Bdellovibrio bacteriovorus str. Tiberius: one gene and its partner. The protein of the gene in region 1 binds, or shares a complex with, the protein of each later gene. Links are inferred from orthologs where the notes say so. Each region holds a gene or a part of one and is shown in the gene's direction. Other genes may lie near its edges.

The links.
Region 2: the proteins of trxA (region 1) and trxB are in contact, whole or in part, in a crystal structure (PDB 1F6M), measured with the Escherichia coli proteins. The link is inferred for Bdellovibrio bacteriovorus str. Tiberius from one-to-one orthologs.

Annotation. Positions count from the first base shown.
Region 1 is NC_019567.1:2,528,355-2,543,353, reverse strand. The notes cover bases 7,555-10,309. They hold trxA (thioredoxin), read left to right. Parts: upstream 7,555-8,646; coding sequence 8,647-8,973; downstream 8,974-10,309. Other genes in these bases: BDT_RS12070 (hypothetical protein), read left to right, coding at 9,927-10,309; BDT_RS12075 (hypothetical protein), read left to right, coding at 9,095-9,793; BDT_RS12085 (hypothetical protein), read left to right, coding at 7,555-8,576. Outside these bases: BDT_RS12120 (G8 domain-containing protein), read right to left, coding at 1-898; BDT_RS12115 (ComEC/Rec2 family competence protein), read right to left, coding at 1,010-1,750; BDT_RS12110 (ComEC/Rec2 family competence protein), read right to left, coding at 1,747-2,649; BDT_RS12105 (tetratricopeptide repeat protein), read left to right, coding at 2,965-3,492; BDT_RS12100 (LysM peptidoglycan-binding domain-containing protein), read left to right, coding at 3,520-5,157; BDT_RS12095 (DNA-processing protein DprA), read left to right, coding at 5,202-6,149; LPS export ABC transporter permease LptF, read right to left, coding at 6,322-7,425; more of BDT_RS12085, read left to right, coding at 7,554-7,554; more of BDT_RS12070, read left to right, coding at 10,310-10,607; BDT_RS12065 (iron-containing redox enzyme family protein), read left to right, coding at 10,638-11,285; BDT_RS12060 (hypothetical protein), read right to left, coding at 11,350-11,910; BDT_RS12055 (lytic transglycosylase domain-containing protein), read right to left, coding at 12,128-12,847; BDT_RS12050 (hypothetical protein), read left to right, coding at 13,260-14,999. UniProt on the Escherichia coli protein: Participates in various redox reactions through the reversible oxidation of its active center dithiol to a disulfide and catalyzes dithiol-disulfide exchange reactions.
Region 2 is NC_019567.1:361,986-377,159, forward strand. Bases 6,570-9,499 are described here. They hold trxB (thioredoxin-disulfide reductase), read left to right. Parts: upstream 6,570-7,527; coding sequence 7,528-8,472; downstream 8,473-9,499. Other genes in these bases: BDT_RS01815 (hypothetical protein), read right to left, coding at 6,570-7,014; BDT_RS01820 (2Fe-2S iron-sulfur cluster-binding protein), read right to left, coding at 7,130-7,420; BDT_RS01830 (response regulator), read left to right, coding at 8,480-8,977; BDT_RS01835 (hypothetical protein), read left to right, coding at 9,159-9,499. Also shown: leuS (leucine--tRNA ligase), read right to left, coding at 1-900; BDT_RS01795 (GGDEF domain-containing response regulator), read left to right, coding at 1,405-2,403; BDT_RS01800 (cation diffusion facilitator family transporter), read left to right, coding at 2,448-3,485; tRNA (guanosine(46)-N7)-methyltransferase TrmB, read left to right, coding at 3,454-4,152; BDT_RS01810 (hypothetical protein), read left to right, coding at 4,235-4,543; more of BDT_RS01815, read right to left, coding at 4,552-6,569; more of BDT_RS01835, read left to right, coding at 9,500-9,896; BDT_RS01840 (S8 family serine peptidase), read left to right, coding at 9,883-11,607; BDT_RS01845 (hypothetical protein), read right to left, coding at 11,604-12,734; BDT_RS01850 (PilZ domain-containing protein), read right to left, coding at 12,979-13,839; BDT_RS01855 (HAD family hydrolase), read right to left, coding at 13,934-14,596; BDT_RS01860 (OmpA family protein), read right to left, coding at 14,623-15,138.

The DNA of each region.
Region 1 (14,999 bases):
TTCTGACGTTGATATTGCGGTCCATTTCCACGCGAAAGCCGGCGGGAATCACAAAATCACCACTGATTGAACTGCCATCGGCGTTCAGCATCAGCTGCGACAGCTTTTGATCGGCAGGGTAGTTCGGGATGGAAAAACGCCCGGCATTTCCGATCAGGCTGTTGGCGCCGCCGGAAGTGGAAATGCCGTGAGCAAATACGGGGCTTCCGGCAAAGCGCAACGCCACCCCTTTTGGGATCACGGATTCAAAGCGGTGGCCAGAGGCTTTTGTGCCGCAAATGGTTTTGATCGCGGATTCTGAAGATTTGCCTGTTAGGGCAGACTTCACAAAAATGGCGGAAGCCCCACCGGCCGCGGCATTGGCGTAAAGGTGCACGGAAATGCTTTTATCGTTGAAGCGATCGCACGCCCAGCCTCGGATCACCACCGCACCGTCAGACGTGCGTTCCTGAACGGAGTCAATCTGGCCAGCGATTTCGCGGCGGCTGGGAATGCTGTGCTTTCCAGATTGTGCCAGTTGCAGATTGGCTTTTTTGGAAAGTGAAATGCCATAGGCATACAAAGGCTGAGAGGAATATTTCAAGGCGGTGGCGCGGGGCAGGCGTGCTTCAAAGCGATGAGAAACTTTTTGGGTCTGGCAGGCACTGCTGACCTGCGATTCGGAAGCAAGATTTGCAGCCGTGGAGGTGACAAACTGGGTGTCTTTATTGCCAGCCGGTGCGCCGGCGTACAAATGCACATTGATGGTGGAACTCACCGCACTATCGCAGGCCCAGCCACGGATGGACACGGTTCCGTCTTCAAGTTCCTTCACTGTATCAATATAGCCCGTTACATCAGCTGCCGCAGATGAAACGCTTAAGGTCGTCAGTATCAGGCTTGTCTTGAAAATTTTCATTTGAATCGTCCCCCAGGGAAAAGGACCTGCAAACGCCGTTCTTGGTATTGCGAAATTGGCGGGCGGCCTGCTGGAGAAAGTTGTCGAAGTTGAAAAGGTTGATTAAAAGTTTCACAGGGGACTTTTGTGGTCCCAAGTGTTCCCTTCAATCCAGATGTGCCCCCAGTCCTCAGTGCGCAGCAGGGGAACGCGAGACACTTGCAGTCGTTGCACGACCGAAGGGTGAGGATGTTTGTAGCGCGACCAGCGCGCCGAGGTGACGGCTTGTCGCAGGTGCGGCAGTGACGTCAGTAGTTCCGTGGAGGTGCTGGTTTTACTGCCATGGTGACCCAACACCAGCACTGTGGATGTGCGCACGAAGCTTTGCTGGCGCCATAAAAGCTCTTGGGATTTAGGGGAATCTCCGGGTAACAGCACCGGGCCAGCGCGCAGCACGTGGCTTTCGGCATTGCTGTCTTTGTTTAAGGCGGGTGTCCAGACCGGCAGATCTTTTTGCAGACACAGTGGCAGCGCCTTCACCAGGCGCATTTTGTAGCGCGAGGATTTTCCCAATGGAGGCAATGCCAGACAGAAGCGAAATGGCCGGATTTGAAAGTCTTTCGACAAAGCCCCGATATGATCCCAGTCCCAGTGGGATAAAAACACCTGATTTTCTTTTTCCGCACAGGCAAAGCGCAGGCGTGCCCACGGAAAGAATTCTCCACCCATATCAAAATGCCGACAGCGCAGCGGGGACACTTCGCTGACCCATTGGCCCTGACCGACATTCCAGATCACAAAATAGTGGCCGGGAAGAATGTGTTTAATTTGTGAAGTACTGAGCGTGATCAGTAAAAAGAAAAACAGATTCATCGTGAATCCCGCCCCTGCCATAGATGCAGTCTTAAAAAGTGCATGACCACCTGCCAGAAACAAATCCACAGCCACAGTTGCGCCACGGAAGGTGGGCGGGTTTTGTGCAAAACGATGGGTTCAGAAAGTGCTGTCAGCGCCTGCCGGAAAAACTCCATCACGCCGTCAAAGATGAAAACCCCTGAGGGCAGCAGGGTCACGAAGAACGCCAGTGGCAGTAAAATATAGCTCACCACCGGGGCCAGCAGCAGGTTGTAAATCAGACTCAATGGGTGCAGGCTTCCCAAGCCCCACAGCGGGGCGCTCATAAAGACAAAGATGCCGATCTGGGACAGCAGCAGGCGGGGCAGGGTTGCCTTCACCCGCAGCAAAGAACCCCAGCACAGCGCCAGGGCCGCGCACCAGCTCATCAGCAGGGACAGGGAATCCCACCACGCCGGGAACAGGGTCAGCGTCACCATTCCTGCCACCAGCACCATCAAATCCGGTGGCAGATGCAGCCGAAAATGTTTGAAACCGTGACGTGTTCCGAGCGCGATCAGCGCCCGCACCGCCGGCGGTTGCCAGCCTACGACCAGCGAATAGAAGCCCAGAAAAAGGATTCTTACAAAGAGTGGAATTCTTAAGATGCTTAAGAGTTCATCAAGCAAAATCAGGTGAGATCCTGAAATAACAAAGATGTGAATCAGTGATGTGCGTTGCAGATTTTTCTGCAAATCAGTGTCTGTGATTTTTTCACCACAAAGAAGAGATGCTAAAGACTGCTGTTCTAGTGAATTCTTTGGCAGAAAGTGAACACACTTTTTCTGAAAATTCTGTGACAGATGTGTTGTGTTTATCAGCAAACCGTCTGGAGCGGCGATGCTTAAGCAAAGGGCAAGGCTTAGAAGAATGATCATGGTTCTAAGCACTTAGCAATTTTCATAACGCAGTGGATTTCTAAAATAGTCTGTTATTGGGTCCGCGCGTCTTCGGGGGACGGATTTTAAGATCTGAAATTTCAGAGCATAATTACAGGGCATTAATGCTATAAATTCTAGTAATATCGGTAGTTTACATGCTGCTTAAGATCCGTGCAAATCGCTGAAAGCCTTGAAAACAAATAGGTCTAAGGTCTAGCATTACAATAACTCAACATTTTATGTGGATAACTCCTGCTTGTTTGCACTTCTCAAGGCGTGTCATACTAGTAAAAGATCAAGAGGTGTCGATAGATGAAGCAACTTAGACTATTAGCAGCAACGGTCCTTTTAAGCCTGCCTTTGGCCTCGTTCGCCAAACCTGCAACCAGTGGAGCAAAGAGCTCTTCTCGTGACCTGAGCCAAGAAGCTCTGCTTGTGGAGCTGACGGGGAAAGACCTTTCGAAAGAAAGTGACATCGGCCTTTATGCTGAAATGGTAAGCGCCTATCAGAACAATGATGAAATCGCCTTTAAGAGCCGCTTGCAAAGCCTTCTGTCCCGCTATCCGCAAAGCTCTTACGCCGACAATGCATTGTTTGTCGCGGGCCGTATGGCCGTGGATAACGGCAATTACGCTGAAGCGATCAAGTACTTTGCGCAAATTGAAAAGCAATATCCTCGCAGCAACAAAGTGGCTGCAGCCAAGTTTGCCAAAGCCATGACCTACAAAAAAATGAATCTGCCCGAGTTTTCACGCAAAGCCCTGCTGGACGTCCGCTCCCGTTACCCGGGCAGCCCGGAATCGTTCCGCGCAGATGCTGAGTTGAAAATTCTGAAATAAAAAATCACGGCAAGGATGCAAAGAGTGATGAACAAGAAGTTCTCCGTAATGATGGCCCTGATCCTGACGGCACTGCTGGCGCAGGCGCAAGACAACCCACCGGATGCGACCTGGGAGTCGGATCCATTGGACGTGCTGGAAAGCCAACAGCAGGAAGTGGTTGAACCCAGCGTGCCAGAGTTCAAAGACGTTGATGATTCCGGCGCAGATGTGCCGCCGCCTCCGGCTCCGGAAGTGGCAAGCCCTGAACCGACGATGGAAGACATTGCTCCTTCAGCGCCCACTCAGGAAACTCAGACGGTTGAAACATTCAGCCCGGCACCGGCAACGGGCGTCGTGGGGTCGGAACCGGATTATTCCCGCGAGGCTGAATTCCACCGCATTTACAAAAGCTACAATGAACAGCCCACCTCTGTAGAGCTGTGGGAAAAAGCCGTAGGCAACCGCGAAGCGGAAATCTATCAGGTGCAAAAAGGGGACACGTTGTGGGGGATCTCGACAACGTTCTTCGGCGATCCGAATTTCTGGCCGAAAATTTGGTCTTTGAATAACGGTGCGGTTCACAATCCGCACGAAATTGACCCGAAGATGAACATTCAGTTCTTCCCGGGTACGGCCGATGAAGCGCCGACTTTGGATCTGGCAGCGGCTGATACCGCGGGGAAAGCGGACGGCACAGTGGTGACGGACGTGAAGCCTGAGGCTGGCGCCAAGACGGACACCGTGGCTTTGCCGCGCGGAAAAAAGCGCGCACCGCTGCTGAAGACTCTGCCGAACAGTCTGCCTTCTTATCGCATGGGTGCGATGAACGATCCTAAGTTGGAATTGCAGATCGAATTGCCGAAAACCCAGTTCCCGACAGCGCCCGAGTTTTTGGAATACTATCTGGCGGATGCGCCGGTTCAGGGTGTGGGTCGTGTGACCGCAACTGAAATGGACATGAAAACGGCCGGTGAATTCCAGTACATTTATGTTCGTCTGGACAGCAATGGCGGCAAGGATTTCGTGGCTCAGAAGAATCTGACCATGGTGAAAGATCCTCTGGTGAAAGACCGTCAGGGACAGATGGTGGAACTGCAGGGTGAAATCGAAGTTCTGGAAAAAGTGAACGATCAGCAAAACATCTATCGCGCGATTGTGAAAAAATCCATTCAGCCGGTGGACGTGGGGGCGATCCTGACTCCGGGAAAACTGCCGATGATCGATCCGTCTCCGTCAGGCATGGTGTCTGGTGTGGGCGCAAAAATCATGGGTGGGCAGTTCGACAAAAAACGTAATATCTTCGGCAATAGCACGTTGGTGTTCCTGGATGGCGGTTCTGCTTCCGGGTTGCAGGAAGGTCAGACGCTGGCGGTGTTTGCGGACGAGCGCGTTCGTAACAAGAAAAATGAAGCCGTGATGAACGACCGCGTGGTGGGATCAGTGAAAATTGTGCGTGTATCGCCAAACTTCGCGACGGCCTACGTGATCAAAGCTTCGGACAACATCCTGGTTGGCGACTATGTCGGTAAACCGGTGGTTCAGGCGATGCGCGAGGCTCCGGTGGTGGAAGCCCCCGCCGCAGCGGACGAGGACTTTGAAAAGGAATTTGACAACGCTCCGAGCACCCCGGCAGACACTCCGGCGCCGGATGGCGGACTGGATGATTCCGATCTTGATTTTTAAGACTCTTTTAAGAAGGCTCTGCAAATTGCAGGGCCTTTTTTCTTATGAACGATCTTTACTCGATTTCGCAAATAATAAAAAGTCATCCGCTTTACGCCGTCGACCGTGACGGTATTCATGCCCTTTATCGCGAGCTTGCCCGCGCTGGGAGGCTTGCCGCCGATCAGGTGCTGGTCGAACTTCGCCCCCGGTGGCCGGATCTGGCCGAGGCTTTGTCGAAAAACCATGAGCTGTTCAAAAAACACTGCGAAGAAAGTCTGCAGCTGAAACTGCAGGGGGTGAATTTTGTCGTTTATGGCGAGGCCTTGTATCCGGAACTTTGCTATCAGATGGCGGACCCGCCGTTGACCCTGAGTTATCGCGGTTCGCCGGCTTGGCTCAATGCCAAAACTCTTTCCGTCGTGGGCAGTCGGGAGCCAGCGGCGGATTCATTGTTATGGATGGAAAAAGAGCTGGGTCATTTCTGTGAGCATGAAAAGCCCTGCATTGTCAGCGGTGGTGCGCGCGGGGTGGATCAAAAGGCTCACAGCGTGGCTTTGCGCAAATTCTGTCCCACCGTGGTGGTGTTACCCTCGGGGCTGGGTGAAGTCTATCCGGCGAACTTGAAAGAGTGGATGGGGCTTGTGATTGAACAGGGTGGATGTTTTTTAAGTGAGTATGATCATCACCAAAAGATGCACAAACATCTGTTCCATCATCGCAACCGATTGATCGCCGCTTTGGGACGCGCAAGTTTATTGGTGGAAGCTCGTCGTCGCAGCGGAACGCTGATCACCGCACATCAAGCAGCACAGATCGGAAGGCCTGTGTGGGTGGTTCCGGGGCATCCGTTGGATCCGCATTTTCAAGGCGCTTTGGATTTGTTGATGGACGGTGCACAGGCGGTTCGTGATGCTCAAGACTTGCTCATGTTTTTCCATTCAGAAAATGCTGGTGAACAAAGAACACCAGCAGGGGTAGGTAAGACACTTGAGCTGCAACACTACCTGTAGTGGATGTGCTAAGTGGCCAAAATGCTTGGGAAAAAAATGAAATGATCTAAAAAAACCTTTTGCAAGCTCAAGGTATTGCCCCTACCATTTGAAGTAAGGGAGGGGCGATGTGGTCAGGGACGACCGTGGTAGTAAGGATGCTACTGCATCGCTCTATTTTTCAAGCCCAATCTTAGTTCCAGTTTCTTCTTAAAGTTTCCACACCCAAAGCAGCAAATAGAACATTCGGTGTCCAGATGGCAAGTGCCGCTGGTAAAGTTCCGCTTCGTGCTGCACCTTCAGCAGCCACATACAAAATCCAATAGAAGATGATGATACCAATACAAAGAATCATGCCGCCGGCTTTGGCTGCACGACGGTTGGTGGTTGTTCCCAAACCCACACCGATCATCGCAAAGACGATACACAAGACCGAGATGGCCCAGCGTTTGTGGTATTCACTCTGCAAGGTGCGACGGACCTCTTTGTCTTTGATGTCCTCTTTCAGGCGGTTGCGGACTTCTTCCAACGTCAATGAAGGCGGCGACTTGGCTTTTTCCTCGATGTTTTGAGGTTCCGAGAAGCGCACGTCATAAGTGTCAAAGCTGATCTTGGTGTGAGTTTTGGCCTGACGGTGAATTTCGCCCTGGTTTAATTGCAGCAAAATCTCATGCCCCGGGCGTGAGGGATCCGGAACAATTTCTCCGGCCTTGGCGATGATGGTCAAAGGCACGTCGCCGTTTTTCTCGTCATAGATAAAGACCTTTTTAAGCAGGCCCTTGTCGGTGTTGACCTCGTTGGCGTAAATGACCATGTCAAAGAAGCCTTCCGCAAAAGTGCCTTCCTTGATAATCGCGGCAGCCTTCGTGTTGGCCAGGCGGGAATAAAGAACTTCGAACTGACGATTTCCCCAGGGTGCGATGTTGAAGGACATCTGGGCGGAAATCACACCCACCAAAGTGGCCAAAACCAGGGCGGGCAGCAGCAGTGTGCCCATCGGCAGGCCGGATGCTTTCATAGCGACGATCTCAGAATCCTGACTAAGTCGCCCATAGGTCAATAAAACTGAGAACAGCAAAGCCATGGGGAACAGAATCGGCAGCATCGAGATAATGACGTAACCGATGATTTCGGCGATGGTTTTCATGGCCACGCCGTGCACCAGGGCGAATTCCGTAAGTCGCAGAACCTGGAACATCAAAATAATGGAGACAAAGACCAGCAATCCCAAAATAAAACTCGGGAGCATCTCAAAGAAAATGTACTGTGCGGCTTTTTTTCCGTTAAAAATACTCAAATCTGGTCTCCGTCTTGGTCGCCCGTGTGTTGAACCTATTCTAGAGTGCCTTGGGCCCAACGTCATCGCGCCCATTGTCCAGAAGAAGCCTTATTGACCCATGACTCTGCTTATCTGACAATAGAACTATGAACAAGATTCTTTTGGTTTACGAGGATTATGCTGACTTGATGTCTGTTGAAGGCACTTTGAAAAAGGTGGGCTTTGATGTCATCGGTCTGTCCAGCGAATACGCTGTGGCCGAGCAGATGCTGGCATTCAATCCGGATCTTGTTGTGGGCGCTGGTAAAGGCGGCAAGGTCAGCTCACTGGGGGTCGGGAAGCGTCTGAAAGAGATGTCCCGCTGGCAGGGAAAGTCGGTGCTTATTTTTCCGGCAAACTTCAAACCCAATCCGCAGGATCTTATTAAGATCCGCGTCGACATGGTGTTGGAGTCCCCGGTGGCTCCGGTGCGCCTGGTGCAGGTGATTGGTCGCATGTTGGGGCATGATGAAGCCGTGTTGCTGGAGCGCCTGAACAAAGCCATGCATGTTGAAAGCCCGCAAAAGTCTGCCACCACCGTGGCCGGCAGCGGAAAGTTTTCCCCCGAGGATGAAGCGATTTTTATCAAGGGTTCCACGGAGGAAGTGCAAGCCCATGGCGAGCAGTCTTTACGCCCTGAAAGAATTGATGAGAATTCTGAAGGCCTGCTTGTAACTGATGAAGAGCAAAGGGAAAAACCATCTTTCCGCTTTGGTGATCGTATGGCTGCCGCGGATGCTGAGCGCGGCGCAGCAGCGGAAGAGGCGTCGGACTTTCCGGATGTGGATCTGAAGGCTTTTGAACGCGAGCTTTTGGGTGGCGGGGCTCCCGAGGTTGAAAAAGTCGAAGTTCCAGTGCCTGGAACGGGCCTGGGGAATGAAGAAGACGAGCAGGCGCAGCTGGTTTCGCGGGCTCAGGAAAGTTTGCAAAACGCTGATAAAGCACTTCAAGAAAAGATGGCTAAGTATGCGAAGCTTGTGGAGGATGTGAAGGTATCTCCGAAAAGCACCGTGACTCGGGTTGAGGCGCGTCGTCGTCAAAAAGACCTGGAGGCTGACTGGGATAGTCAAAACATCAACGAACTCGATAAGTTGCGCCAAGAGTTCACAAAAGCCCTCTTTAAAAAGTAATTGATCCTCACCGGGCTTGACGATAAGGTTTCCGTGATCACATTGAGTGTAGATATTACGGAGGCCATTCATGGGCACATTTACTAAAGCAGTTACAGACACGTCTTTCGATGCAGAAGTTCTAAATTCATCCACCCCAGTGTTGGTGGATTTCTGGGCCGAGTGGTGTGGACCTTGCCGTGCTTTGGCTCCTAAGCTTGAAGAAGTTGCACAGGAGTTGGGTGCGAAAGTAAAAATCGTAAAAGTGAACGTGGACGAAAACCCAAGCGTTCCTGGCAAATACGGCATCCGCGGTATCCCTGCGATGTTGTTGTTCAAAGGCGGCAGTGAAGTGGGCCAATTGGTTGGCAACCACCCAAAAGACGCTATTCTTGAATTCCTGAATAAGAACGTTTAATCGCGTCTCTGTTTAGAATTATTAGAAGTAGGTAAAGAAGGCTCCCAAGTGGGGGCCTTTTTTTGTTTGAATTGGACAAGAGTCCTGCGTTTCACTATGATACTTCACAGGATCCCAAACAATGTTTGAAGAGCCGACCGAGGATATCATGTACCCAGAGATTTACGTTAGAGACAATGAACACGAAGTTCTGAACGAAGAGTTCAAGACGATCACCACGGATATTTCCCTGATGCTGAAAGCTGAAGGTAAAACCGTGCGCCCGTATGTTCCGGGTCTTCCGTATTTTTCCCGTTTGCCTCTGGATAAAAAAAGAGACGCCGTTGAAAAAGTGCGCTTCTATCAGGAGCTGTGTCATTCCCAGCTGGCTGAAGGCTACAAAATCAACGACAGTCTGTCCTTCACATGGAAGGCGTTCCGTCGTCTGGGGTTGGTGCCAAGTTCTGATTTGTTCAGCCATATCCAGAACGAAGATATCATTGAGATCTATTCCAAAGAGCACGTTCAACTGTTCCGTAATTTCAATTTCTTTGACTGCTGTTCTTATACTCTTGAAGAACTGAACGCCTACGAGTGGTGGTCCCTGTTTGAAAGAGAAGAAACCATCACTCAGAAGATTATTGATGCCTGCAACCTGGTGTTCAACGGCGAAGTGGATGGTACATTTGTACCGGATGTTCCGGTTCACCAACTGCGCGAAGCGCGTTCGGCGGAGCGTTTGACGATGAACTGCGAAATCCGCAGAATGGCTCCAGTGTACCGAAACAAGCGCCCTGACTGCGTGATCGTTCTTGAAAAAGTGGAAATGCTCCGCAACTGATTTTTTTGCAATGTGATTTTTTGAGAATCACAGCACACAAGTCACTTGTTCTCAGAATCAAACGTCTTAAATTAGTAAACACTATCAAGTTCACAAGTGGAACATCCGAAACACTCTGCCGGAAGGAGAGTGTATGGGTAAGTTTCAGTATCACCTTTTCAATCCACGCGAGTTGAATCCCGAAACAGTAAAATTAAGCAACGACGTCTACGAGGTATGGAGGCGGGTCTATTCAGAGGTGCTGGGCAAAGTCGGCGAACCTTTGAACCCGGATGATTTTCATCGCAACGACATTGTCGTCTGCCTGACCGATAACGGAAAAGTTTTCGGTTTCCATTTGTACAGCGCTTTTGATCTGCGCTCGGACGCCCTTCGTGATCACCACTATATGAAAGCCTTTGATCAGGCGATCATTGATAAATTCAAAAGCCACGGCATCAATACCCTGATGAGCATGGAATATTTGACGGTGATTCCCGAATACCGGTCACGCAGTGCTGAAGTGAACTGGGCTGAAATCATCATCGCGCTGGGAAGCAAGGTGATGGAGTCTTCGCCATGGGACTGCTGGGTGGGCACGGCCCGCAAGGATCTGCATGTGCGGCGCAAGGCTGAAAAAAGCGGAACCGCTTATTTTGGCAGTGTGATGAAGATGAACTATGAATGCGAAATCCTGATGACGGCAAAAGGGGAGGTTGTGCCTCTGCCTGATCCGAAATCCAACGCGCTGGTGGAAAGCCTGTGGGCCGATAAAAAATCCCACGTGACTTGTCTGCGCGAAGTTCGCAGAAACAATCTGAAAATTGCAGCTTAATGGTTTTATAAAACCTGAAAAGAGAGACAAATGCCTAACAATAAGAACGTTAACGATGAACTGATGACCCTTTTGAATTTCTCCAAAAAACAGATCGAAGCTTTCCCGTGGGAGGATAAAAACGCCTATTCCGCCTGGGTGTCACAGACCTTCTATTTTGCCCGGCACACAACACGCCTGCTGGCCATGGCCGGGGCGCGCACTCCGTTTGGGGCGCCCGAGTTCCACAACCGGTTCCTGGCTCATTGTGCGGAAGAAAAAGGCCACGACAAGTTGCTGGTGAATGATCTGAAAACCCTGGGCAGCAAGATGGACGAGTGGCCGGAAATGCCGGGCACCTGCGCGCTTTATCAGACGCAGTACTATTATATTGAACACCATTCACCGATGGCCTTCTTTGGATACATTCTGGGGCTGGAAGCACTGGCCGCGCACTTTGGTGATTACATGAACAAACGCATTGAAAAAGCCTGGGGCCCGAAGGCCGCGCACTTTATCCGCGTGCATGCGGAAGAGGACGTGGGGCATACCGAAGAGGCTCTGAATAAGATTGCCACGCTGTCGCCGGATGACCAGGTGGTGGTGATGCAGAACCTGCGGCAGACTTTGAGCTATTATGACCAGATGCTGAATGAGTGTCGTGAAATATCCCGGGCCCGGGGGCGCAGCGCCGCTTAAGTGTAAAAATAAAAAAGCCGGAGGTATGCTCCGGCTTTTTTATTAGAGAAGAGTGAAGTCAGGACTATTTGAAACGAGCTGCCACCACGTCGCAGATATTACCCTGCATCAGGGACGCGCCACGATAGATCGTTGCATCCAGAACAGAAGGGTCTTTCAGGGTCTGCTGACGAAGAGCTTCGCAATCAGACTCGTAGTTTTTGCAGATGCCGCCGCTGTTTTCGTTTTCACAAACCCAGTAAAGACTTTTTACTTTTTCGCCCACGATTTTCACGTCAGCGATTTCAGAGTGCAATTCAATATGGCATTTGATTTTGGCGTGACCATTCTGATCAAGGTCGCCCGCAACCCAGTTATAGGTGAAGTTCTTGTACTTCAGGTCGATCGCGCGCTGAGTGCCGATCACACGCTGACGCTGTTCCAGATTGTCGAAGAATTTCTCACAACGGGAACCCAGTTCATCAATTGTACCTTTGCGGGACCACTGCAGAACGCGTTTAGAGGGCTTTCCGAAGGTGCACGACGTGCCTTCTTCGTTACACCCGATACCAGTATAATAAGGGGCTGCGTGACCGATACTGCTTAATAGGAACAGGGCCACCAGGGCCGTCAGACTCTTTTTCATATGGTTTTCTCCTGATAGGAGGTTTTCTTGCGATAACCGTTCCAATGCGAGAAACCATTAAATTGTGGTAGAAGGCAGGGGAGTGTCTGAAACGCAAAAAAGGGGACAATCTTTGGCATCCTTACCACCGCGGGATGCGGGCCAAGTTTGGTGCCTGTGGATTGAGCCCCTTACGATATGCTCGCTGATCGCAATCGCGAGCGGGAACACTTGTGTATTACAGAGCCGCCAAGGTGTGCGGGTTTTTGGAATTGATGTTGGAGTAAAGAACGCTGTAGTTCTTCATCACACGTGAATTGTATTCTGCCGGTTTCACGTTTTTAGCCAGCAGACGGCGCACATTTGTCGGACCCATATTATAAGCGCTGACATACTTCATCGCCTTTTTGTCGAACTTTGCACGCAGATAGTTCATGTAAGCCATGCCGATCTTGATGTTCGCAGACGGGCTTTGCAAAGTCTTTTTGCCGTTGAAAGGCAGATCAAATTTCTTTGCGATCCATTCCGCCGTGTCCGGTTTGATTTGCATCAGACCGATTTCACCATGGCGACCCACCACCAATGGATTGAATTTGGATTCAGTTTTGATCACGGCCAGAACAAACACCGGATCCATACCGTATTTGGCACTTTCAGAAATCACCGTGCGGGCGATGGCACGCGCCTGGCCTTTGAATTTTGCCGGCAACTGAGATTGAACTTTGGAAAGAATGGCCTGATTCAATGCCTTTTGACCTTCAATTTTCTGGGCGTCACTGCCTTTATAGCCGCCACCCAGCAGTTCTTTCGCGTGAGAAACACGTGAAGCTTCGTTCACGCTTTCAATCGCTGGCACCTCAGGGCGCTGCCACTGGGTGAAAGAAAAGTTATTAAATAGAACCGACGTGAGCGATGCGGTGACAAAGGCGATTCCGATTTTGAGATGTTTCGTTTTCATATCCGCGTCCTCCTGTTACAGAGGTATAGTTCAAGTGCCGTGCCGAACGGCCAGGTGTGCGGAATGTTTCAGGTCTTGCTTTGAAGCACCTTTCAAATGCCATGGATTGAAGCTGGCAAAGGGGGGTGTCAACCAATGTATGAACACTGTCTGATTAGTGGTTAGTCGATATGGGATGGAATCCTGTTTCGAGACACCCACTGTGAGACGTTTTCATAATGTGAAAAATGGGAGCATAAAAGGTCTTGTTATAGAGGATAACTCTCTATGTTTCGATGTTTAGACCGAAAAGCCTTGTATGGGATCTATAGCAGATGTTCGGGGTCGTCTTTTTGCACCTCTGCTTATACTTGTACTGTCACTGTGGCTAACCGGATGTGGTTGGATGACGGCGACCTATGAAGCGACAAGTATGGATATTGAATTTTCGCAAGGCCCGTCGCAAAACGAATTTTCCAACAGCTCTTCAAAAACCATCACATTCAAACCTCGTGGTATTGTGCCGGAATATTATGAATATCGGATCAATCCCGACGATCCCACTGCCATGAGCAATGGCTGGATCCGCATTGAAGGTGGCAGTGCCGAAAAATCCATTGAATTAAACGATCTCTTCGAAGGCGAATGCCTGTTCCAGATTCGCGGCGGCACCGGCTCGGATAAGTTTGGTATCACGTCTTTGAAATGGACGGTTGATTTGACATCTCCGACAGTGGCCGTGGTGTCGGGACCAGCCACTATTGACGGGGCCGCAGCCAATTTTACTTTCACATCGGGTGACAACCCTGGGGGATCCGGCATCGAAAACACGGAATGCCGTACTGATGGAGGTTCGTGGGGACTTTGTCTGAGTCCGGTTGTGCTGACGGCGTTGTCTCATGGTGAGCATACTTTTGAATTGCGCAGTCGTGATCGCGCGGGGAATGTGTCTTCCGTGCCGCAACAGACCTGGACTGTTGATATTTTGCCTCCGGAAATTGCGATCACCAGTCCTTCGGCAGTTCGCGGTGGAACCAATGGTTCGGTGTCCTGGAAATTGACGGAAGAAAACATCGAAGCCGGGGCTGAGTTTATTGTTGAATTTTTCGATGGCTCCGCATGGTCCGAAGCCGGACGGGTCGCTGCGAATGCCGGTGATAACAATGAGCAGACCTACACACTTTCAGGAATTGCGATGCCCTCAGCAGATATCACGACCGCCCGGTACCGGATCTCTGTGACAGACGAGGCGGGGAATGAGACCCGTCAGCTTTCCAAGGTTTTTGCGGTCGAGATGACGTCCCCGGTTTTGCGTGTGCTGGATCTGGTGCTGGCTGAGGGGGCGCCGGTGGTCTTTGTTCCGGATATCAACGTGGCCTTGACGGTGTTTTCGCAAGTGGCTCCGATCAAAGAGATCATGCTTTCAGAAAGTACGCTGTTCACCGGGGCTTCGTGGGTGAATTACACCGGCGCGAAATCGTCTTTTAGACTGAGTGCCCTGGCTGGCGACAAAACGGTTTATGTAAAGGTGCGCAGTACGACGGGGCTGGAAAGTAATGTGGTTTCGGCCATCGTAAACTATCAACCCGAAGCACCCCCTGAACTGAGCTGGACCGGGCCTGCAGAGGGCAATACTCTGGCGCCATCCAGCACTCACAGCCTGTCCTGGAATTGCAGTTCGTCCGGAGTTCTGCCGGCGCTGCCTGTGGGCGAGCTGTCTTATTCGGTAGATGATGGTTTAACCTACCATGTGATCGGCACCAACCTGCCGAATGCACCCTATTCATGGACTGTGCCGGTGACTACTCCTTCGGGGGTCGCTGTGACGACGTCGCTGCCATTGAAATTCAAGGTCAGCTGCAGTTCGCAAAGCGGGGCGATCAGTCAGACCACTTCGGGTTTGTATAACTCGCCGTGGAAAATTCTGGTGGGCGGAAGTGCGTTGAGTGAAAACGTCAACGTGGCCAAAGCGGATCTGGATCGTTCTTTCTTTTACGGGGACAGCAATAATAATTTCTACTATATCAAATCCGGCGCATTGATGAAGATCGACCGTCAGACGGCTTCCGTGAAGCGTGTCTATGGAAGTCTGTCAGAAGAAAAATGCGCCGCCGGCTTCCTGGATGGCGCTCTGCTTTTGGGAATCGACGCCAATGACGTTGCTTATGTGGCG
Region 2 (15,174 bases), 2.2 Mb from region 1 along the record:
GGTTTTTTCCGTGGAAGCCTTGCGGTCCACTTCGGATTTTTTCGCCGTGTCAGCGATATAATTTTCCACCGCCGTGTATTGCGGCTGGGACGTGATTTTTTTAACCAGCGGATGTTCCGGAGCCATCACCATGAAAGTCACACCGAACAAGGTGTCCGGACGGGTGGTGAAGACTTCGAAGGTGTCTTTTTCGCCGTGAACCTGGAAGGTGATGCGCGCACCTTCGGATTTTCCGATCCAGTTGCGCTGACCTTCTTTGGTTCTTTCCGGCCAGTCCAGTTTATCCAGATCATTCAGAAGGCGTTCAGCATAGTCCGTGATTTTCAGCATCCACTGTTTCATCGGAACGCGGATCACCGGGTGACCACCACGCTCGGACTTGCCGTCGACAACTTCGTCGTTGGCCAAAACAGTTTTCAAAGCCGGGCACCAGTTCACTGGAACTTCTTTCTGGTAAGCCAGACCACGCTCATAAAGCTTCAGGAAGATGAACTGGGTCCACTTGTAATAATCAGGCTCACAAGTGGAGATCTCGCGGCTCCAGTCAAAGCTGAAGCCAAACGTCTGCAATGTTTTGCGGAAGCTGTCGATAGCTTTCTTGGTGGTGATTGCAGGGTGAACACCTGTCTGGATCGCATACTGTTCAGCAGGCAAACCGAAAGCGTCATAACCCATCGGATGAAGAACGTTGAACCCGTTCACACGTTTGTAGCGGGAAATAATATCGCCCGGAGTGTAAGAGGCCATGTGACCCACATGCAACCCGGAAGCCGAAGGGTAAGGGAACATATCCAGGGCATAATATTTCGGCTTGGAGCTGGTTGTCTCAGCCTGAAACGCTTTCGCGTCCATCCATCTTTTCTGCCACTTTGCTTCGTACTCGGTGAAGTTCAAACTCATAAAAACATCCTTCAAAATTCAAAGAAAAACACCACAACCATAATTAACGAAAAACCCCAGACAATTCAACGAATAAGACCCCCTTAGCGCCCACATCAGACCCCTCCACAAAACACAGAAAATGTAAGAAAAATCCCCGGCCCAAAGTCCACAAATCCCAATCCAGTCGAAGCGCATCACGTTGTCTCCAAATAGCCGGCACTTCGCGCGCGGGCGCACCAACAAGATCTGTCTGAGGGGGAAGGGGTGGGGGCTGAGCTCCGCCGCAAGTTCCGCAGGTCCGGGGAAGTGTGGGATGCAAGGTGCCCCCGACGAGCCAAAGGGCCTGTAAATATGGAAGAACCCACCGAGCGAGGACTGTCCGAAGCGCCGGAGCTCAGCCACCAGTCCTTCTCCCGGCGGGGCAGGATTAAAGTTTGGTTACCCAGTCTTATGATTAGAAAATTGTCTAAATAATTCCCAGAATTAACCGATCAGTATCCCAAACGTTACACTGGTATGTAGATGAGTTTTGAAGTCAGCCCCAAACAACCTAAAAGTCGCCGTATTCTAGTAATCGACGACGACAAGGACAGCCTGGAAATTCTCCTGGAGCCATTGCGCTGGGAGGGCTACGACGCGCGCGGTGTGACCACCGAGGCGGAAGCTCATAAGCTGATTGAATCCTGGATCCCTCACATTGTTATTTTGGACTGGATGGCGCCTTCCATGGCGGGTTTGCGGGTGTTGAAATCCGTGCGTGAGCGTCTGTCTCACGTTTCCTGCGTGTTTGTGTCGGAAAATTCCAGCACCGAAGCGATTATCGAGGCTCTGGACTCGGGTGCGGATGACTACATCGTAAAACCATTTGTGCCGCTGGAACTTCTGGCGCGCATTCGCTCGCAGCTGCGTATCCGTGATTTGCACGAGCAGTTGCTTTTCGCCAATGAAAAACTCAAAGAGCTTGTTGATACCGATGACCTGACGGGTCTGTACAACATGCGTTCGCTGTATCAACGTCTGGACTTCGAGATGGAGCGCGGTCGTCGTTTCCACCGTGATGTCTGTGTCGTGATGATGGATATGGACTATTTCAAAACCGTGAATGACGGTCATGACCATCTGTTCGGCAGCTATGTGCTTTTGGAAGTCGGCAAGATCATTCGCGCCAACACCCGCAATATCGATATCCCAGCCCGTTACGGAGGGGATGAGTTCCTGATGGTGCTGACGGAAACCAATCACGCCGGTGCGATGTATTTCTGTGAACGCTTGCGTGAAAATATCGAAAAGACCACCTTCCGCAATGGGGAAGACTCAATGAAGCTGACCGCTTCTTTGGGCTTTGCCATCACAATTCCGGGTGAAAATATCAGTGCCCGTGAACTGGTTCGTCGTGCCGACCACGCGCTTTATGAAGCCAAGCGTGCGGGACGCAATCAAGTGGCTCATTACAAGCCCGAAGCTGCACCTGTGGTGGAAATCAAATCTGCCATTCATAAGCGCCGTAAGGCTGCTGGCTAATTAGTCATTGACCTCGTCCGGGGTATCTAAGAAAACGCTCTTATATGCAAAGCTCTGTTTCGTCCGCTGATAAAATCCGTAATCGTGCCGCATGGATTTCTGCCATCGCCAGTGTCGTGATATTCACGATGAAGGTTGTCGCCTATCGTCTGACGGGCTCCACGGCGGTTTTGTCGGATGCGTTGGAAAGCATCGTGAATGTCATTGCCGCCATCGTGGCGCTGTTTGTGATTCGTATTGCCGCTCAACCGGCGGACGAGGATCATCCTTATGGTCATGGCAAAGCCGAATATTTTTCTTCCGCCTTTGAAGGCGGGATGATTTTCTTTGCCGCGATCATGATTATTGCCGAGGCCGCCAAGGCATTGATTTATCACGAACCGACCCAGAAGCTGGAAGTGGGTTTACTGATTGTCGGCGGAGCTGCTTTGGTGAATCTGGCTTTGGGTTTGTATCTGAAGCGAGTGGGGACGACCCATCAGTCCGACGCACTGAAAGCCAGCGGGGCCCACGTACTGTCCGACGTGCTGACAACCGCGGGTGTGATGGTGGGTTTGGGGCTGGTGCTGCTGACCGGAATTCAATGGCTGGATCCGGTGATCGCCATGCTGGTGGGTTTGCAGCTGGCGTATGCCGGATTCAAGATTGTGCGTGAATCCCTGGGGGGTCTGATGGACCAGCAGGATGTGGAATCGCTCGAACTTCTGGCCGGGGCGCTTGAAAAAAACCGCGTGCCCGGGGTGATCAATATTCACCATCTGCGGGTGATCCGCTCGGGACGTTTCCATCACGTGGACGCCCATATGGTGGTGCCGGAATATTGGGATGTTTCTCAGGTTCATGCCATGACCGGTGAATTTGAGGCGGCCGTGGTAAAGGATTATGAGTTTGACGGGGAGCTGGCTTTTCACCTGGATCCTTGTAAAAAATCCTACTGTGACAGCTGCGAGGTCCCTCAGTGCCCGATTCGTTTGCAGCCGTTCCGCCACAGACAGGACTTCTCTGTGAAAAGCTTGACCGATGACCCGGGTCCGACTAATCAAGGGACCCATGACAGATCAGGCCCTAAGAAGACAAATTAATATCACCAAAGACCTTCCCAACCAGAATGCCTACACCCTGGCGTTGAACGGCGAATACGCACATGTGGCTTTCGATGAGCTGCGTGCTCCGCTGAACAAAGGCAAATGGCGTTCTGACGTTTTCAAAGCTGATCCGGCTTTGCCAATGGACGTGGAAGTGGGCACCGGGAACGGGACTTATTTTGCACATCACGCAAAAACCCATTCCGACCGTCTGCTGGTGGGCCTGGAACTGAAATACAAACCTTTGATTCAGTCCATCCGTCGCGCCATGAATGCGGGCTGCAAAAATGCGGCGATCACGCGTTTTCATGCGTTCAACATTGATCATCTTTTTGCGGAAGGCGAGATCGACAACGTCTATATCCATTTCCCGGATCCATGGACGTCGCCGAAGAAACCGAAAAATCGTTTCGTCTGCAAAGACAATCTGGAATTGCTGTTCCGTCTGCAAAAGCCGGGTTCATTCATCAATTTCAAAACGGATTCTTTGGTGTACTTCCTGTGGGCGATGGATGAAATCCGTCAGTCTCCGTACAAGATCATTTTTGAAACTCAGGATCTGCATAATTCCGAAATGAAAGATCAAAACTTCGAAACGGCTTTTGAGAAAATCTTCCTGCGTGAAGGCATCAAAATCAATTTCGTCCGTTTGCAAAAGGCCTAAGGTTCTAGGTCCAGCGTTAAAACGCAAAATTCAAAATTAGTCCCGAACTCGGGATACAATGGGCCCATAGAAGGAGATTTCTATGGGTTCTTTATTAAAGGCTACTCTGGCACTCCTTGCTTTGATTCTGCTGCTGGGCTTTGAACAGGCCGGTGCGGCTGTCACGCGCGAAACTGACTTTGTGGCTCCGGCAGAGCCGACCACGGTTTTGCGCAGCTCAGTGATTCCTTGTTATGGACGAAATCAATCGGGCATTGGGCGAAAAACCAATATGTCACGCGTTGAAGGGGAGCGCTGCGCGGTTCCGCAGCCGGTAGAAGCCCGTCGTCTGGATCGTCCCGATCATGAATCTGATGATCCTGGCAGGGACTTTCAAAAGCGGGCTCTTTGAAAGTTGCACTAGCGAACGCCATCCTTGTCATAAGGGATAACAGCAACGTCGATGACGCCATTGTTATTAACTTCGCCAGTTGTAAGGATACCGTCACCTGCAACGATCGCTATTGTTTTGAATTGCAAATAGTCATCATCTACCACGTAGCCGTTGTTGCCAAAAGTGGTGTCCAGAGTTCCGGCTGGAGTCAGGCGGGCGATAAAGGCTTTTCTATAGTTTTCCGTTCCCGTCAGAAGCCATCTTCCTTGAGAATCGCAGACGGCTGAAGTCAGCATGTTTGCTGGTGCCGTCGGTATAGCCAGGATGCCGCCCGTGCCCCAAGTCGCATCCGGAACTCCATCTTGGTCCATTTTCAGAATGAACTTTTCTTCAGAATCATAGTTTGCATAAAACAGGGAAACATTTTGATCGCTGTCGAAGTGAAGCGACATGTATTCGTTTTCCATGTTGATACTTTGCATGGTGTACCCGACAGAGTTAAACGTCAGATCAAGCGATCCGTCAGGCAGAAACCGGATGACATAGGCATCATCATAGCTGTTGCCCGCAACCATCAAGCGGCCGTTCCTGAAGGTGGCGTCCAAAGGCCAGACTTCAAGTGTGGTCACAAGCTGCCCGGAACTGCCAAAGCTTGTAGCAAGGACGCCGGCCGGATTGTATTTGGAGATCATCATTTTCTCCGAGTTAGCCCCTTCCCAAAGCTTGTTCAGGACGTACAGATTTCCATTTGCATCGGCGGCAGTAATTCCCATCGACATGGCTTCAGGGTTGGGAAGTGAGATGATGCCCGTTCCATTAAATGAAGTGTCCAGAGCGCCCGCAGCGGTGATTTTTAAAATTTTTTGAGTCGTTATCTGGGTGGCCTCGTTGCCGATATCCACTGACAGAAAGTAGCCTCCAGCAGGATTTTCAGCCAGGAACATGTATTCAATATATTCGAAGTTGTCGGCGTAAAAAGTAAAGTGCCCCTGAATTCCGAAGTTGGTGTCGAGTGCGTAATTGTGCTCTTTGGATAAAAACACGGCCCTTCCTTCAAGCATCGTCCCGGCCACCAGGAGATTTTCGCCCTGTATTAAGGATCGCTTCACCTGTTCATTTGAAGAAATCAAAAAATGCGGTCTGAGCACTCCGGCAGTGCCAAAAGAGTTATCAAGACTGCCGTTACTTTCCAGTTTGGTCACGTAGTAACCGCGAGGGCTGTCCGGACTGATGGAGATTCCATACAGATAGATGCGGTCGGATCCATCCAGGGTCACAGAAGTCGCAACTTTATTCAGGGCGGTGTTTTTGATTTTGAAATCGCTCAGCGACACAAGTCCCGAGGTCCCGAAGCTGGCATCCGAAGTTCCATTTGCCAGGACTTTGGCGACCCGCAGTTCGGTGTTGGCGCCGTTTACTTTGCTGCCTGTGATCAGCAGATCGCCTGAAGATGTTAACGTGATATGGTCGGTGTAGGAAAAGTTTGGGGCCAGGCTGAAAAGGCCGCTGGTGGCAAAAGTATTATCACGGGTGCCATCATCATTCAGAGCGATGATTCGTGGACCTGCGACAGTCCCGCGACCCAGACCGAAGATTTTGCCAGGCTTGGTAATAACAGAATGGATGCGGTCCATATCGAACATCGTGGCTTGATAGTAGTCGGTTAGAATGCCGTCTCCGGAGAAGGTTGTATCCAGAACACCGCTTGTGTTGAACCGGACAACAAAGAATTGGTTCCCAGCCGCGCCGGCACACACCATCTTTTGGTCACTTTGAAGGGTGCAGTCTTCAAGCATGCTGAAGGCGGAATTCACATCCGTTTTGGCAAATCCGGCGGTGCCATAGCTGGTGTCGAGGCTGCCGTTGGTAAGATAGCGGCTGATAAAGATCTCGCTGACGCCAGTGTCGGTGAATTCCCCAATCACATAGATTCGCTCTGAAGAATCCACTTTCAGCCATCGGGCGATGTATTTGGTTTGATCCAGATTGATATTTACAGGATTTCCGCTGTTAAAACTGGTGTCGACGACACCATTGATATCTGTTTTCACAAGGCCGATGAATTCACCCGAGGGATCGTAAATGTAACCCAGTTGCACCATCACGTCGCCAGTGGAATTTAAGGCCGAGTGCGCTTGCGAAAAATACGGAGTCTCTTGTTGTGACTTCCCGGTGGAAAGGGCAACCGGGGCACCCTGGTTGTTTATCTTTTTGAAGTAGCTGTTCGTGTAGTAGTCATTGTAAATGACGCTATTAAAGATAATTTGTCCGTCGCTGCCGATATGGATCTGTTGGGCGTTCCCGCGTCTTTCCGGGAAATTCGTGCGCACATTGAAGGACGAGGCGGTGACCTTGGAAGGATTTCCTCCCTCAGGTGGGCTTAGAGACGGCAGACCATCGGCGGCCAAACGAAGCAGTTCAGCCTCAATGGTGCAGCCGCTTAAGAATAAGCAGGAAAGAAGTAAAATCCAAAGGTGCCGAATATTCATGATCCTCCCGGACTAGAATTTTATCGGCCTGACGGTCGAGGTTCTGAATAGAGAATATGAGACAAAGCCCTCTTTTAACTATCAATCTGAGACAGAACCAGGGGGGTAATTGTAATTACCAGTACGTAGCATCGACAGTGATGTCACCGAGAACTCGGGTTTGGCAGCTGATACGGACTTCTTTGGGAAGATTATTGGCGTCCCTCAGGAAGCATTCTGTTTCGTTCTCAGCGCTGAGGTGTTCCTGGCCTTCAACGACAACGATTTTGCACTTTGCGCAAACCCCGTCACCGTCACAACTGGAGGCGACGGGAAGTCCGGCCTCCAGCAGAGCCGTCATCAGGACCGTTTCGGTGGGGACATCCACCGGAGTGCGTATGTTCTTTTTAAAAGAAATCAAAGGCATAGCCCAGTGTAGCTGACGCAGTCCAAAACGTGCAAAGAACTAATGAAAACGGGCCCATTTGTGGTAGCCTTGATCCGTTATTGTCCCGACCAATTGTGAGGTAATCTATGACTCAGGATCAAAAAGTTGAAAATGTCATCATCATCGGTTCCGGCCCTGCAGGCCTGACTTCCGCTATTTATACTTCCCGCGCCAATCTGGAGCCTTTGATGATCGAAGGTGAAGAGGCCGGCGGTCAGTTGATGACCACGACTGAAGTTGAAAACTTCCCGGGCTTTGACCACGGAATCACCGGTCCGGACCTGATCACTGTCATGAGAAAACAGGCCGAAAGATTCGGCACTCGTTTCATCACCCGCAACGTGACGAAAGTGGATTTTTCCCAGCGTCCGTTCAAAGTGTGGATCGGTGACAAACTTCACCTGGCCAAATCCATCATCATTTCCACTGGTGCCAGCGCGAAGTATCTGGGTCTGCCTTCTGAAAAAGTTTACGCCAACCGCGGTGTTTCTGCGTGTGCAACGTGTGACGGCGCCTTCTTCCGCAATCAGGAAATCGGTGTTGTCGGTGGTGGTGACACGGCGATGGAAGAAGCTCAGTTCCTGACTCGCTTCGCAACCAAAGTGTACCTGATCCACAGACGTGATCATTTCCGTGCTTCCAAAATCATGGTGGACCGTGCACTGAAGAATCCAAAAATCGAAGTGCTTTACAACACTGAAGTGACCGAGGTTCTGGGTGACGGCAAGGGTATGACCGGCGCAAAAATCAAAGGCACCGTTGATGGCGCTGTCAAAGAACTTCCGATCACCGGTCTATTCCTGGCCATTGGCCATAAGCCGAACACCGACCTTTTCAAGGGTGTTTTGGATATGAATGAGACAGGCTATTTGATCACCCAGCCCAACACCACGTATACTAACATTCCAGGTGTCTTTGCGGCGGGAGACGTGCAAGATCACGTATATCGTCAGGCGATCACGGCAGCCGGTACAGGTTGTATGGCGGCGATCGATGCTGAAAGATGGCTGGAAGCCCAGGAAGCTCACTAAGGAAGATATGAAGGACAAAAGAATCAACACCAAGGATTTGATCGAAAAGATCGAGAAAATGACCAAGGCCCGCATTGCTTCTCAGGAAGTTGTGCCTTTGGATCAGTTCCGTGAAGCCAAGAAAAAGCTGGATCCAAAGATCATTCTTGTGATCGAGGACGACGAAACCATGCGCCTGGCGATGAAAAGAATCCTTGAAAGTGAAGGTTACGTGACAAAGCTTGCGGCTGATGGCACCGAGCTTTCCACGGTACTGGATGATCACTCGGTGGATCTGATTCTGATGGACGTGGGTCTGCCATGGATCAACGGTTTTGAACTGGCGCAACTGCTGAAAGAACACCGCGATCTTAAAAAAATCCCGCTGGTGTTTGTCTCCGGAAAAGCTTCTGAAGAAGACATGAAAAAAGCTTTCGAGATCGGCGCTGATGACTATATCAAAAAGCCATTCGACGTTGAAAAGCTGAAAAAAACTGTGGAAACGCTTTTGAAGTTGAATACGTAATCGAAGAGAAAATGATTTAAAAAAATATGGACCCCTCAGTGAGTGATTGCTGAGGGGTTTTTTATTACAGACCAAAGTTCTGTCTCAAAACGAGAACACAGGCTGTTTCCATACTTTCCCAATACTTCTTGCAGAAAATAGTGAACGTGGCCCCCTTTTTAACGATAGAATTAAAGGACTCATGGCACGTAAACACGTCATCATCTTACTTATTGTAATCACAGCGGTTGTAGCGCTTTCCCTGTTCCTAAAAAAGGATCAGGAGCCGACATTGACTGAATCCCTGAAAGAGGCCGCCGATGTTGTTGAATCCTCAGAGGACCGTCTGAGCGAAGAGGACATCGCCATGCAGTCCCCGGGTGCGCAAATGCAGGTTACTGAAATCCCGTCGCACGGTCAGAACCAAGCGGAAGAATCCCGCCGTTTGCTGGAACCAAAAAGAAAGCAGATGGTTTTACCAAAACCTGATGATCGCCGATTGGCACAGTCATCAGTTCTTTCCGGGACTGCCTGGAAGGTGTGGGAAGGTGTAACCGCGTATCCGCAGTCTGCCGGAAAGCGCAGCGCCTATCTTGCTGAAATCAACGGTTACTATCTGGTCGAAGAAGACGGCTTCCGCGGCGATGACCGCCACTTCTCGGCGTCGCAGCCATTGGCAGTTTATAACGAACGCAAAGGTATTGCGGGCGTTGTGACCGGCACCATTCAGATCACCGTGAATGAAGGCGTGAATATCGATTCTCTGATTCAGGAATATGACCTGAAAGTTGTGGGTTCGATGCCGGAAGCAAATATGTATTTTGTGACTTCGGCGCAGGACACTTTTAATTTGTCCTCTTTGAAAGAACGTTTAAGCAGCGAACCTGGCATCAGTCAGACCCAGCTGGAGATTTTAAGCAGGAAGTATGAAAAGTTTTAGTCCTAAAGCCAAAATGCTGATGGGCCTTGCGGTGATAGCTGCTATCACGGGGACTTTATTTACCAACTGCGCGAAAAACAGTTTCACTGCGGTTGGTGAAGAGCTGGCGGGCACGGGCGCGGATCCGTTGTTGGGTTATGCCTGGCATATCAATAATACCGGACAAAAAGTTTTTGCCAGTGATGCCGGAACGGCCGGTGTGGATTTGAATCTGTTACAGACTTGGACTTCCGGGTTAACCGGAAATGGAATCAAGATCGTGATTTCCGATGACGGTGTTCAGGATGTCCATCCTGACCTGAAGGACAACTTCCTGTATGGGGTTTCCAGGAACTATCACACCTCCGGAACAAACAATGCTCCGCCGAACTCTGCCGACGACAATCACGGGACTGCGGTTGCGGGATTGGCGGCAGCTGTGGGTGATAATGGCGTGGGCAGTAAGGGTGTTGCCTATAAGGCAAAGCTGCTGGCGTACAATTTCCTTTCCACCGGAGTTTCACAAACTTTCACTCGTATGGCCGAACAACTTGGTGGCGGCCATGATGTTTACAATATGAGCTGGGGGAATTCTCAGAACTATCTGCCGGATCCGGTGGCTGCCTGGGAAACGGCTTTGCTAAACGGTGTGCTTAATGGTCGCAGCGGTAAAGGCTCGATCTATGTGAAGTCTGCGGGAAATGACTTCCTGGTGGAATGCAAAGGATCGACAGATACTTACTGCATCGGTAACTCCAATCTGGATCCGGACAACAGCACTCCGTACACGATACTTGTGGCGGCTTTAAATTCAACAGGCGATGCAGCTTCGTATTCTTCTGTGGGGGCCAATGTATGGATTTCTTCCTTTGGTGGAGAGTCCGGTGATGACTCTCCAGCGATGGTGACCACGGACCGCACGGGGTGCACGGCGGGTTATGCTCAGACCAGCATTTCGGGCAAAGTGGAATTCGAACGGGGTAATAACGGAAACCTGAATTGCAATTACACAACGACATTTAACGGGACTTCTTCGGCGGCTCCGGTTCTGACGGGGGCGATTGCTTTGCTTTTGGAAGCCAATCCGAACTTGAACTGGCGTGATGTGAAATACATCCTGGCCAAAACAGCCGTGCAGGTTCGTCCGAATTCAGGGGCGATTAGCAACCATCCTCTGCGGAATTATCCGGGGAATGCTGCCAAGAACGTGATTCTGCCTGCGGGTGCTGTCTGGGAAAATGCCTGGGTCACCAACAGTGCCGGTTTCAAATTCCATAACTGGTATGGATTTGGCCGCGTGAATGTGGATGCGGCCGTGGCAATGGCAAAGAACTATACTTCGACATTTACGGCCGGTCTTTCGGGGACCAGCTGGGTTGAAAACACCACACGGGTGGCAATTCCTGATTACAGTGCGACGGGTGTCAGCAACACCGTGACGGTGACCGACAATCTGCGCATCGAAGGGGTTCGTATTCGTTTGAAGGTGGATCATGACCGTGTGGGCGATCTGGGTGTGGAATTGACGTCTCCGTCAGGCACCAAGAGCATGATTCTGAATATGCGAAATTCATTGTTGGGTCAGGTGGATTATGACAATGAAGTTTTCCTGAGCAATGCCTTCTTCCAGGAACGTTCCAACGGCACCTGGACAATCAAAGTCATTGATGGTGGTTCAACCTTTAATGGGGATCTGGTCAGCTGGGGCGTTCAAATCATCGGAACGCCTTAATTTCCAATAAACATGGACGAGATGCAGCGGGTTTCAAGATTACCGCTGTAATACGACGTTGAACCCACGCGGGTGAAGGTCTTCGTCGTGCTGTCATAGCTGAATTTTTCAATATTGTACGGAATGTTTCCTGTCGTGAAGTTCGTGGTCACAGCGCCGCCGGTGGCAACGTACAGATGCCCCTTCACTTCGTCATAAACCATCGCGGAAGCTCCATAGATCACACTGGGAACCTCATAGGCATTCACCGCATCTGAAATGGTGTTGGCGGTTTCATCAACATCATAAGTGTAGATTGAATTCAGCATGGATCCCGAGATCCCTGCGTAAGTCACCGCGATACGCCCGGAATCAGGCATGTACACCGAAGACGTCGGGTAAGCGGTCAGGGCCGGGCCGGATTGTGCCGCCAGACATCCGGTGGTTCCGTTCCAACCCGTCAGTCCGTTCATGATACCAATACGATTGTTGGCGCTGGAGGCATTCTGGGAATGAGTGTAGATGATGTTGTAACCAGCGGCATTGGATGATGTCGGATAGGTGGCAAGTGAAGTGATGTTGGTGACCGAGGCACTGCAAGCGCCACCCGGTCCCTGCACCCAGGCATTGGTGCCTGTCCCGGTTTCGCGGGACTTGCCCGTGTCGAGCTTTTCAATCGCCGTTGTACGGCTGATCAAAAGACCATCCACGACTGAAAATAAAAAGCGAGCGGCCGATTGTAACGCGCCAATAGGGGCCGTCGCGGAAGTGTTGTTATAAAAAGTTTGTCTTTCGCCGAGCAGTTCTTTTTTGATCCGCTCGATACGCCGTTGTCCGGTGTGCTCAAGCAGGGCCAGCAGATGTTCATCGTCGTGATTGACAATACTGACCGGAGTTGTGCCCGGAGCATCCAGCACAGAAGAAAAATCGGCGATGCGGCCTTCATACTGAGCAGTTTCAAGACCGATGCGGAAGATCACATTGGAGGAAGTCGTTGCACTGTAAGTGGTGTTGCCAGTGCCGGAATAACAGGCGCCGCTGGCGATGTACAGGTAGCGGGGTTTGGAAGCTTCTTCCAATTCTTTCTGACAACCCGTCAGCAGACCAAGTGCGGTCCCCATCACAACAACGTACTTCAGTGTACTCATAAAGACTCCTTAATGGATTTCTCAAAATTAGATATCGGGTTTGTGTTAAAGAGTCTTGACGTTGATATGAGAAAACTGGCCTCGATCTTTCATTAAGAGGGTTTAACGCAATAATTATTCTGAAAATTTGAAGGATGATTAAGGAGCAAACAATTCAGCATCGCAATTTATACGACGATAGTCGTGAAGAGGCGCCGATGCGCGGTCCTGCAAAACAGTATTTTTTGATAAGGTTGGAGTAAGACTAGCCGGCGCTGCGACGGACCTGATCCTGATAAGCCACGTAAGCTTTCAGCAAAGCATCCAGACGCAATGTCATGGTGACGTCTTGTTCGATGAACATCAGACGGCGAGGGTCTGCCAGGTCACCCACGATTTTCGCGCGGAACAGCAGACGGGCTTTGGATGGATCCGGTTCAAATGGATTTACAATGATCAGATCGAAAGGCTTATTCAGGAAGTCTCTTGGGATTTCGTCTTCAAGCATGGTTCCGCTTAAAGAGATGTCCTTCGAATAAGTGCGGAACGAGCGCACCTTGGATACCAGCACGACTTCAATTTTGAAGTTGTGACGGGGATCACGACGGCGATCAGAACCTTTGGGTTCAGGCTTCGCGGTCTGGGACAGCGGATCTTCTTCAGGCTCGTCACCTTTCTTTTTAGGTTTTGGCATATCGGATTTGTCTTTGCGGATCTTGGCCAGATCCAGATCATCTCCGTTAAAATCTTTCTGGTGATAGCCACCGACTTCACGGTGCTTCAGGGGAATATCGCCCACCACAACCTGCGTGTACGGACTGTCAACACCACCATTGGTGGCTGGAGCATTCTTGGTCGCGGTCAGGGTGTGTTCATTTTCACCCGGAAGAGAAGGCATGCCGCCTGGCTTCGGGGGTTGAACGATGACGAAATAGTTTTGATCAGATTCCAGGAAGTCTTTGATGGACAGCCAGCTTTCCCAGCCCGGGGTCCACAGGAAGAATTTCGAGTGTTCATGTTCAGGAATGGACAGGATCGAAACTTGAGCTTGAACCACAGACATTGGCTTTGTCTGCGTCTTGGCCTCAGCATCATAGATGATCCAAATTTTGCCTTGGGTCTTCATTCCACTCCTCAAACTAATTCCTATAGAAGTTATCGGAGTTTTTTGGTTAATCCTTTACACTGTCCCCACGAATGGGACCAAGGTCCAGCATCCATCAGGCCCGGACTGAGATTCGTTCAATCAAACCTGAGAGTTCCTGATAGTGTTCCAAAACAGCCAGGGGTTCATATGACTCCAGTATAGGAGTCGCCGTATATCCAAACCCAATGGCGATAGAGGCAACCCCAGCCCTTTGAGCTGAGACCATATCCGGGATGCCATCGCCGATCATCAGGGTGTTGCCAGGCAGACGGCCCGCCAGTTTCATCATTGTTCTTAAAGGAAGCGGACTGGGCTTTCTTTCTTCCAAAGTATCCGCGCCGAAAACATTTACCCACGGGTATTTGTCCAAGCCCAGGTGTTTCAAAATGACCTTCGCGGGGATTTCATTTTTGTTCGTGATGATACCCATCGGTCCCTGATAGCGGGACAGGAAGTCTTCCACGCCCGGATAGATGCGGGTTTTTTGCAGCATCTCTTCTTCGTAGGTTTTCAGGAATTCCATTTCCAGGGCGATGATGTCGGCGGGTTCCAAAGGGGCGTCTTTAAATAAATCGGCGATAAGCTTTTTAATGCCCTCGCCGATGTGAGAGATGATCAGTTCATCGCTCAGAGTTGGTTTGGAATGGTTTGCCAAAGTGCGATTGACGGCCACGATAATATCCGGGGCCGAGTCAATCAAAGTGCCATCAAGGTCAAAGACAAGAAGTGGATTCATAGGCCACTATCTTGCCGTTTTTGACGTTATTCGACAATCTCAAAGTCCACGCGGCGATCCCGCGCCATTTGCGAGGATGTGCCCATGGTGTCGCGGGCGACAGCTCCTTTGCCAATCGTTTCCAGTTTGTCTTCAGCCACACCGCGAGAAACCAGATAGTCACGCACGCGCATCGCACGGGCTTCCGACAGGCGCAGGTTGCGATCGGTGTCGCCTTGAGGGTCCGTCAGGCCGGAGATACGGATTTTTTCATAGGAGTTGGCGGTCTTTTTCAGCTCGCTGGCGATTTCATCCAAAGCACGGCGGCTGGAGGCATTTAGTTCTGAACTTCCGACATTGAAGCGAATGTTCTGGGAAAGGGTTGAGAACTTGGTGGATTTTTTTAAATCACCGGCGGCTCCGGACAGGGCCGAATCAGGACCGCGGTTGCCGCGTTGACCGATGACGTTTTCATCCTCTTTTTTGGATTTGCTGGAGCAGGCCCCCAAGGCAAACACCAGGGTCAAGGAAGCGGCAATTTTAATAGCTGAAGACAAATTCATGGAAATACCTCCGTGTTAGAGAAACAGGTCCCTTAA